Regions from separate parts of the Streptomyces sp. NPDC058691 genome, predicted to be linked through region 1. Evidence: riboswitches for the same ligand, from Rfam matches in the RefSeq annotation. Region 1 holds a riboswitch; each other region holds the start of a gene.
The links. Region 1 has a riboswitch for cyclic di-AMP ahead of ACFWVC_RS16415 (M23 family metallopeptidase). Riboswitches for the same ligand answer to the same signal wherever they lie in the genome.

Region 1 (3,263 bases):
TCCGTGCGTACGACGCTCGCGCCGCGTCGGATCTGAGGTTCAGGTCAGGGGTTCATGCCCATGCTGCGCAGCCACGGCATCGGGTCGATCGGGTCGCCGCCGCCCGGCCGGACCTCGATGTGCAGGTGCGGGCCGGTGACGTTGCCGGTCGCGCCGACGCGGCCGATGGTGTCGCCGGTGGAGACCTTGCCCGAGGTGACGAGCATCGAGGAGAGGTGGCAGTACCAGAGCTGGGTGCCGTCGTCGAGCGTCAGGATGATGCGGTAGCCGTACGAACCCGCCCAGCCGGCCTCGGTGATGGTGCCGCTGTGGATGGCCTTGGCCGGGGTGCCGGTCGGGGCGGCGAAGTCCTGGCCGGTGTGGGTGTTGGCCCACAGGGAGCTGGACTGCCCGAAGCTCGCGGTGAGGGTGTACGAGGTCAGCGGCAGCATGTAGCTCTTGGCGAGCTCTGCCAGCCGGGCGGCCTCGGCCTTCTTCGCGGCCTCCGCGGCGGCCTTCTTCTTGGCGGCGGCCTCCTCGCGCACCTGCTGCGCGGCGGCGGCCTTGGCCGCCTTGGCGGCGGCCTGCTGCTGCGCGGCGGACCGCGCCGCCTCGTCGGCGGCGTTCCGCTGCTGCTGGGCCTGGTCCAGGATGCGGGTGCGCAGCGTCTCGCCGGCGTCCGGGCTCAGGGCCTGGGCGACGGGCTTGGCAGCGGGCTCGCTGTCGACCAGGGCGCCGAGCCCGGGCACCTTGGACACCTCGGGGATGTTGGGAAGGGAGACCGGGAGCGGGTTCTTGCCCTCGGCGGTCGCGACGCCGCCGACGCCGAGCACGGCGACGGCCGCGACGCCGAAGACCGCCGAACCACGGCTCAGGCCGCGCTGCTTGGCCACCCGGTGCCGGCCGCGGACGGGGGCGGTGGACTCCTCGGTGGGGTTCCACGGCTCGGTGGCCGCCTCCGGCTCGCCGAACGAGGGGAAGGGCTGGGCGACGTGCGCGTCCCGGAGGTCCGTGTCGTGGTCCGTGTCCGCTTCGCGGGTGCCGTACGCCTCGTCGAGGAAGGCGGCGGCTTCAACCGCGCTGCGCGGCTCGGGCACGGGGGCGACGGGCGTGACAGGCGCGACGGGTTCGGCAACGGGCCCCGGGGCGGGGGCCGCGGCGAGGGCCTCCTCGACCCAGCCCGCGGCGAAGTTCCACTCCGCGGTGTCCCAGCCGTCTATCGCGTTCTTCGTCGGCGGAGCCTGCTCGGTGGCCGGGGGATTCCAGCCGGCGGCCATGTTCCACTCGGCGGTGTCCCACTCGGGGTTGGTGTACCCGGTTCCTTGCTGCTGTTGTCCGGGTATCAGGGCAGGCTTGTTCGACGCCACGCGGGCGCACTCCTTTCCTTCCTTCTCGCCTACCGGGTTAGCTGACGGGTTCGGAGCAGGAAGGTCCCCTACGAGGACCGTGAAAGGCCCCCGATTCACCCCAGGAAGTGGTTCCCCGGTTCCCGCGAACGGGATTCAGCAAGCGCACGGCGCCGCCCTGGCGGGCGACGGGTGACCGCGCTGCGTTATCGAACGTTAATAGAGGCGGCAGCCAATTCCAAGCCGCTTCGGCGAGTTCACACGGGGAATCTATGGGGATGGAAAGGGCAGATCGGTACATTCCGCTGTGACTGCCGTGACCTGCGGGAGATGTGAGTGTGCATCAGTCGTTATGCGGAAGGGAGTGATCTGCTCACGGGGAGTGAGGGTCACCCTGCATCCCAGCCGCCCAACACCCGTTCCGGGCGGGTCCCGAGACGCCGCACGGCGGAGTCCGCGCCGGCTCGCGGCATGAGCCTGCGATGCACTTCAAGCCACGGATCGCCGGTGAACGTGACACTGCGGACGGCCGCCGCAGGGCGCCAGGCGGAGAGCGGCGGGCACCGCCGGAGGGTGGAGCGGCCGGGGGCGGCGGGCGACGGGCCGACAGCGCGGCCCCTCAGGTATTCCGAGCACCATGCGGCGGGGCCGTGAGGATCGTCACCCTTGACATCTTCGACTCCGCATGGTCTATCCCGAGTGATGGGCAAAATAAGCCGAATCAGGGCATGTTAGGCTTCGTGGCGGTCCGGGACCCACTGCGCGGCGCTGTGCCGTCGGCCACTCCGGCACATCAATCACTCCCGCACACACGGCTCGTCGCCTCGTCCGCCTGCCGCCCGTCGCGGGGCGGCACGGGCGCACATCCGGAGCCGTCCGCGAGCGGCGGGGAGCCCCCACGCCCCCTATGCGACGGCCGAGCGGGTGCGTCATCATGCCCGAGTACGGCGGATTCGCCCGATCTTGGAGGCTGGCATGAAGCTGGGCAAGGCACTGGCCAAGGGCTACGCGGAGGAGACCGGCGAGGAGCCGCCCGGCTTCGTGAGGGAGATCGAGGACGCGACGGCCCCCACGCCCGTGACGGCCGTGACGGCCCCGAAGACGGACGTCACCGCGGCACTGGGGACCGGGACCGCCGAGGCCGCGGTCCGGTGAGGATCGGGCGCCGCTTGCCGGAGGAGCGGACGGCGGTGCCGCCGACGGGCTGGAAGCTGGCCTTCCCGATGCTCTCCGCGGACGGTACGCGCGTCGGCTTCCGTGGCGTCTCCCTCGGCGGGCGCATCGTGTACGGCGTCCTGGACGACGCCCGGTGCGGCTACGGGAGGCGGCACGCCAGCCCGGGACGGGGCTGCGACTGCGGCTTCTACTGCCTGCACACCGCCGCCGAGGCGCAAGCGCTGACCTGCGCCACGGACTGCGGTGACGCGGTGATCCTGCAGGTCAGCGTGCTGGGCGAGTACACCCGGTACGAACGCGGCATGCGCTACGCCCGCCAGCGGGTGCGTACCGTCCGCATGGCGGCCTGCCGCTGCGGCCGCCCGGCGCGGGTCTTCGTGCGCGCCGGCACCGGCCTGCCGGGCTGGCGCGCCCTCCAGGCCCTTTGCCACGCTTGCGCGGCCGGCCTGTGGGTGCTGCGCCCGGCGGACTTCGGCCGGCTCGCCGGCGCCGGCGTCAACGTCACCGGCGAGGCCCCGCAGCCTGCCGACACCCCTCCTCTCCGCCAGGAGCTCGCCGCCGAGGCCGCTGCCCTGCGTGCCCGCCTCGACCACTTCCAGGAACGCCTCCGGCACCTGGAGGACGGCCTCTAGCTCCTCCCCCGGGATGACGCGCACGCCGCGCACGCCCAGGGCCGGCACCGCGCCGAAGCCCTCGCCAGAAGCCCCGCCAGAACCCCCCGCGCAAAGCCCGCGACCTGGGCGGGGACGCGAAGCCGGGCGG
Region 2 (3,263 bases), on a different contig from region 1:
GTTGGCGGAGTGGGGGATGACGGAGGACTCGTCGCCCGCCGACGCCGTCCGGCTGATCGTCTCCGAACTCGCCACCAACGCCGTGCTGCACACCCTCGGCCAGTCGCCCACCTTCACCCTCGACGTCCGGCTCGACCGCGACGAGCAGTTGCGGATCGGGGTCACCGACAGCCACCCCCGCTGGCCCCAGCGGCTGCCGGCCGCCGTCCAGCAGGACAACGGCCGCGGCATGGTGATCATCCGTCATCTCACGGCCGAGGCCGGGGGCCGGCTCCATGTCACGCCCACCGTCGATGGCGGCAAGACCGTCTGGATCACCCTGCCGTGGGTGGCGGCTGCCGCCCCGGTGGAGTGAACGCCGCGCCCCGAGGGGCACCACCGGGGACTCCGCCGTCATCCTGGGCACCAGACCCACCCGAGCCCCGCACTGACCAGGGCGCCGGCGGCGGCATGCGGGCGGCCCTGGGCGCGGAGCTGCCGGCCGGTGCCCGGCCCTGAGGCGCTCAGTCGTGTGCGGGCACCAGCAGCGCCTCGGCGCCGACGGGCGTGAAGCCGGCCGCCAGCAGTGCCCGTACGCTCGCCGCGTTGCCCGGGGCGATCTGCGCCCACAGCGTCTCGCCGCCCGGCACCAGACGGCGCGCCTCCAAGGCCAGCCGGCGGCCGAGCCCGGCGCCGCGTGCCGCGGGCTCGACCTCGACGGCCATCTCCCACCGGCCCGCCACTCCGCGCCCGATGAGCACCGTGCCGCCCGGGACCGTCCACACGCGTACCTCGTCCCGGTGCCGCAGCGCCCGCGCGGCGCGGGGATGCTCGCGGCCGGTGGTCTCCCGCAGGGCGAGCGGGGGTCCGGCCGGCGGGCCGGGCAGGGCGGTGGCCGTCGCCAGCAGGTCGATGTTGTTCACCCGGCGCCCGAGCAGCCCGCACAGGGCGGTCAGGAACGGCGGGTTGAGCGGTGCCGACAGGTCGCCGGGCGGGAGCAGCTCCCGGATGCGCCCGGGGTCGGCGTCGGCGAAGACCACGGAATGCGCCGTGAAGGCCAGGACGCCCGCGTCGCGTGCCGAGGGCTGCGGCACGATCGTCACCGAGCCGTCGGCGGGCGGGAGGACGCCCTTGGCGGCATCGGCGAGCAACTGCTGCAGCGTCATGGCCCCACGCTAGCCGGGCCGGTACGCCGCGGGGCCCCCGGGTGGGCGGCCCGGGACCCCGCGGCGCCGGGTCACTTCACACGGCCGTACCAGACGCTGCGGGTCCAGATCTTCTCCAGCCGCACCCGGCCGCCGGGTTTGGGGGAGTGCCAGATCCGCCCGTGCCCCGCGTATATCCCGACGTGGTAGATGCTGCTCCCGTAGTGGAAGAACACCAGGTCACCGCGGGTGCGGTCGGAACGGTGGATGTGGCGTGTGCTGTTGTACTGCGCGGCGGCGGTGCGGGGCAGTTTCCTGCCCACCTTCTTGAAGGAGTAGAGCGTCAGGCCGGAGCAGTCGAAACTGCGGGGGCCGGTGGCCCCGTACCGGTAGGGGGAGCCCTTCTTCGACGCCGCGACCTTCAGTGCCTTGGCCCGGATCGTCACGGCTTCGGCGTGCTGGGCCATGTCCGGCAGGACCGCGGGACCGGCGACGGCGGCCGCCGTGAGGGCGGAGACCGCCCCGAGCCGGGAGAGAACCGCGGACATGGCTGATGGCGCGATCATGCGCAAACCCTTCGTCGTCCGCCTGCGAAGGATGACCTGTCGGGTTCGGGCAGGCGAAGATGCCCGGCCGCTGGTGCGGCTTCACCCCAAGGAATCGGCCCGTGGGCCGGTCCCGTCGTACTCGGGTCCTCCGCTCCTGCCGTTGCGTTCGGTGTCGACCTGGCGTCCGCGACGGCGGCAGGACTCGGCGTCCGCGCGGACCGCCCCGCCGGATGACGGGGGCTTGTCGTCGAAGGGATGGTTACTCACAGAACTGGTCAGGACATAGCTCATCCGGTCGAATGTGAGTCTCTTCACGACTCACCTATTCGGGTGGACTCGGGTCTCAGGAGTGCCGTCTGACGACTCGAAACCAGTCGAACACCTGCGATGGAGCGTCAGATTCCGGTTGTGTGCGGCCGAAGCGCGCAAGTCGGGACCGTTCGCGTGTCGACGTGACGTACAACGATCGGGCGAGTCCATTCGGTGCTACTTCGTGTCGAGCCTGTGGCGCCGCGTGACAGACCGGTGGATGACCCGATCTGACGTCGACTCAAGATGACGGTCCGTCAGTGCGACGGTGGAAGGGGCAGGGTGACCAGCCGGGTACGCCGCTCCCCGTCGAGCACGCGCAGGGCGCGCTCGATCGTCGTGGTGTGCAGCTCGCTCTCCCCCCGCAGGTGCATCGTGGTCAGCGCGTCGCGCAGCTCCGCCGCGCGTCCCGCCAGGGCCTGGGCGGCCCGCAGCGCGCCGTAGGTGTCCCGGACGCGGGCGGGGTTGATCCTCCCCAGCAGATCCACGACCTCCAGATATGTGTCGATGAGTTCGCCCTCCGCGCGGGTCAGGGCGGGCAGCGGCGGCAGTTCGGGCAGCACGGCCGGTCACCGCACGGCGCGCGGGCCGGTCCCGCCGTCGCCCTTGCGGCTGACGGTGAGCCGGTCCACCAGTCCGTACGCGAGCGCGGACGGGGCGTCGAGGATCATGTCGCGCTCGATGTCGGCCCGGATCCGCTCCGCGTCCCGTCCGGTGTGCCGAACCAGCAGTTCCTCCAACTGGTCACGACTGCGCAGTAGTTCCCTGGCCTGGATTTCGAGGTCGGCGGTGGTGCCCTGGACGGCCTCCGGGAAGGAGGGCTGATGGATCAGTACCCGCGAGTGGGGAGTCGCCAGCCGCTTGCCCGGAGTCCCGGCCGCCAGTAGCACGGCCGCGGCCGACGCGGCCTGGCCGACGCACACGGTCGAGACGTCGCAGTTGACGAACTGCATGGTGTCGTAGATCGCCGTCATGGCGGTGAGCGACCCGCCGGGGGAGTTGATGTAGAGCGAGATGTCCTGCTCCGGGGCGGCGCTCTCGAGGTGGATCAGCTGGGCGATGACGTCGTTGGCGGACGTGTCGTCGATGGGCGTGCCCAGCAGCACGATCCGTTCCCGGAGCAGCTTGGAGTACGGATCCAGGGAGTGCACACCCTCACTGGTGCGCTCGGTGAACTCGGGCAGGACGTGGCGGGCGGTCGGTCGAAGCATGGCGGCACCTCCGTCGGGGCACGGGTCCCCGTCTCTGTAAAAAATGTACAGGACGTACATCCCGTTATGAT
Region 3 (3,263 bases), on a different contig from region 1:
CGGTCGCCGGATATGTGAGCCCGGGCCGCGAAATCCGACCGGATTTCGCGGCCCGGGTTTTTTCGCGCAGCTGTCGAATTCGGCGCGGCACACGGCGGAATCAGGCGCGCGAATTACAGTGCGGCCCTATTCTCCCAGTTGTATACGGCACTACTGTTAAACGTGACCGCTCGCTGTGTGTACGGCATGTTTCCAATTCCTCACCGAGGGGGCGCACCGCGGCCCGCGCGCTCCGGGCGGCGCAGCCGGTGCACCGAGGTGGCGCGCTCCACGTGGTCGGCCATCACCGTGCGTGCGCGCTCCGCGTCCCCGCGGGCGACGGCGTCCACGACGGATCCGTGCTCCTCCCAGGACTCCACCGCGCGGCCCGGCGAGTCGACCGCGTAGACCCAGGCGATCTTGTGTCGCAGCTGCGTCAGCAGCGCCACCAGCGTGGGGCTTCCCGAGGCCTGCGCCAGCGTCTCGTGAAACCAGCCGTCCAGCGCCGGCAGATCGGACAACTGCCCCTGCGCGGAACGTTCCTGTCCGAGCCGTACGAGTCCGCGCAACACCTTGACGTGCGCCTCCGTACGCCGCTGGGCAGCGCGCGCGGCGCCCAGCGGCTCCAGCAGGCCGCGGATCTCCAGCAGGTCCGCGGCTTCCTGGTCGGTGGGCTCGGCCACGGAAGCGCCGGCGTGCCGGCGGGTACGGACGAAGCCCTCGGACTCCAGGGTGCGCAGCGCCTCGCGGACCGGGACCCGCGACACCCCGTAGCGCTTGGCGAGCTGCTCCTCGGTCAGCCGGCTGCCCGGCGCGAAGTGCCCGCTGATGATGTCGTCACGGATCGCCGTGCACACCGCCTGGGCGGAGATACGGCGCCCCGCGCCGCCCGTCCCGTTCACGTCCGGTCCCACATCGCCGGTTCCTTCCATTTGCTGCCGACGACTGCTGCTTAATTTCCGCGTAACGCAGGTGCCGGCGTTTCCGTGGCGACTCTATTCCAGTACGCGGCCGATTCCGGCGGCGGCCCTGAATTCATGGAGCGTTTTTGGACACACCTCCGGGCATGCCGAAGGCCCCGGCGGGGGGAACCGGGGCCTTCGGGTGGGGGGAGGGAGGTGGACTGGGAGGCCGGGAAGGCCAGGGACAGTCAGGACGGTCGGGACCGTCGGGACCGTCAGAAGAGAACGCCGTGGGAGCGCAGGTAGGACACCGGGTCGACGTCGGAGCCGTACTCCGGGGTGGTCCGGGCCTCGAAGTGCAGGTGCGGGCCGGTCACGTTGCCCGTGGCGCCCGACAGGCCGATCCGCGTGCCCGCGGAGACCGTCTGGCCGACCGAGACGCCGATCGAGGACAGGTGGCCGTATTGGGTGTACATGCCGTCCGCGTGCCGGATCACGACGTTGTTGCCGTAGCTGCCGCCCCAGCCGGCCTGGACGACCGTGCCGGCGCCGACGGCGTGCACCGGGGTGCCGGTGGCCGCCTGGAAGTCCACGCCCGTGTGGTAGCCGGACGACCACAGGCTGCTGGTCGCGTGGTACGGGGTGCCGATGCCGCCGTGCACCGGCAGCATCCAGGACGTCAGGGACGTGCGGCCGTGCGAGCGCGAGGCGTGCGCCGCGCCACCGCGGGCCGCGGCCCGCGCCTCGGCGCGGTGCTTGGCGGCGGCCTTCGCCTTGGCGGCCTTGGCGGCCCTGACCGCCTCGGCCTTCTTGGCCGCCCGCTCCTTCATCACGTCCGCGACGTGCGCCGCGTGCTGCTTCTTGGCCTTCTTCGCCGCGGTGACCGCCGCCTTGTGCTGGGCTTCCGCCTGCTCCGCGAGGTGGGCCGCCAGTTCGCCGCTGACGGCGGCGCACTTGGCGAACGCGGAGCGGTCGGCGTCCGCGGCCTGGGCGGAGGCGGTGAGTGTGCCGGTGGTGACGGCGGTGAGCGCGGCGGCGCAGGCGACGGTGGTACGTATGGTGAATGACGCCATGGGCAGGCGGAGATCCTTTCCTTCCTTCTCGCCTACCGGGTTAGCTGACGGGTTCGGAGCAGGAAGGTCTCCTACGGGCGCCCCGGTGAGGGCGGGCCCGATTCACCCCAGGGGGACGACTTACGTGGGTCCCCGGCTCCCCAGGCTCACGCCCGACGGGGACTCGGCGATCGTTGCTCCGGTGCCGCGGGAGGCGGCTGATTCCGCCGGACAACCCGAGGACGCTAACCGCGCCCCCTCGGCCGCTCCAAAAAAATCCGGCCTTTTGTGCGGGATGCCACACTGCCGCCCAACTGGCGCCAACTGCCTTGAAAGCCACGTCTTCGCAGGCCGGCGTCGGTGTGCACGGACCACGACGCACCCTCCGCGCCTCCGCCGCGGACCCGCTGCCAGGGGACGTGACGGACGTCACCGTCCTGCCCCGCAGGGCAGGCGCCGGGGGCGGGGGCCCTTCGCGACCGGCCCCGGCCTCCAGTCGGCGCCGGTCCGGCTCACCCTCGGCGGGACCGCCGCGCAGCACGCGGCCCCGGGCGCCGCTGGGGCGTCCGGGGCCGCGGGGTGGGCGGGTGGGGTCAGGCGCCCGTGACGACCGTCACCGGGCCGATGCCGAGTTCGCGGACCGGGTCGGCGATCGCGGAGGCGTCACCGACCAGCACGACCACGAGCCGGTCCAGCGGGAACGCGGCGACGGCCGCCGCCGTGGCCTCGACCGTGCCGGTGGCCGCCAGGCGCTCGTACAGCCGCGCCTGGAAGTCGTCGGGCAGGAACTGCTCGACCTGGTCGGCGAAGGTGCCGGCGACGGCCGAGGCCGTCTCGTAGCGCAGCGGCGCGACACCCACGAGGTTCTGGACGGCGACGTCCCGCTCCTCGTCGGTGAGCCCGTCGGCCGCCAGGGTGCGCAGCACCTGCCAGGTGTCGGCCAGCGCGGGCGCGGTGACGTCGGTCGCCACGGAGCCGCTGATGCCGAGCAGCGAGATGCCGGTGCCCTCCGGCGTGGAGAGCAGGACCTGCCCGAAGGCGCGGACGCCGTAGGTGTAGCCCTTCTCCTCCCGCAGCACACGGTCGAGGCGCGAGGTCAACGTGCCGCCGAGGCAGTACGTGCCGAGCACCTGGGCCGGCCAGACCGGGTCGTGGCGGTCCGAGCCCGTGCGCCCGATGAGCACCTGGGTCTGGACGGAGCCCGGCCGGTCGACGACGATCACGCGCGCGGTGTCGTCCGCGGTGATCGCGGGCAGCGGGCGGCGCTCGGCGGGCTTGCCGCTCCACTCCCCCAGGGTGCTGCCGAGCAGCGCGTCGAGGTCGATCCCCG

Region 2: another riboswitch for cyclic di-AMP. It lies ahead of ACFWVC_RS04640 (C40 family peptidase); the one in region 1 lies ahead of ACFWVC_RS16415 (M23 family metallopeptidase).
Region 3: another riboswitch for cyclic di-AMP. It lies ahead of ACFWVC_RS19795 (M23 family metallopeptidase); the one in region 1 lies ahead of ACFWVC_RS16415 (M23 family metallopeptidase).

Annotation. Positions count from the first base shown of each region.
Region 1 is NZ_JBHXSO010000020.1:47,406-50,668, forward strand. It holds gene ACFWVC_RS16415 (M23 family metallopeptidase) at 45-1,346, opposite strand; cyclic di-AMP (ydaO/yuaA leader) riboswitch at 1,358-1,497, opposite strand; gene ACFWVC_RS16420 (hypothetical protein) at 2,301-2,480, shown strand; gene ACFWVC_RS16425 (hypothetical protein) at 2,495-3,133, shown strand.
Region 2 is NZ_JBHXSO010000004.1:115,049-118,311, reverse strand. It holds gene ACFWVC_RS04650 (ATP-binding protein) at 1-355, shown strand, start outside; gene ACFWVC_RS04645 (GNAT family N-acetyltransferase) at 504-1,145, opposite strand; gene ACFWVC_RS04640 (C40 family peptidase) at 1,217-1,690, opposite strand; cyclic di-AMP (ydaO/yuaA leader) riboswitch at 1,695-1,854, opposite strand; gene ACFWVC_RS04635 (hypothetical protein) at 2,239-2,544, opposite strand; gene ACFWVC_RS04630 (ATP-dependent Clp protease proteolytic subunit) at 2,551-3,192, opposite strand.
Region 3 is NZ_JBHXSO010000026.1:20,415-23,677, reverse strand. It holds gene ACFWVC_RS19800 (GntR family transcriptional regulator) at 201-911, opposite strand; gene ACFWVC_RS19795 (M23 family metallopeptidase) at 1,157-1,954, opposite strand; cyclic di-AMP (ydaO/yuaA leader) riboswitch at 1,970-2,133, opposite strand; gene ACFWVC_RS19790 (M16 family metallopeptidase) at 2,527-3,263, opposite strand, start outside.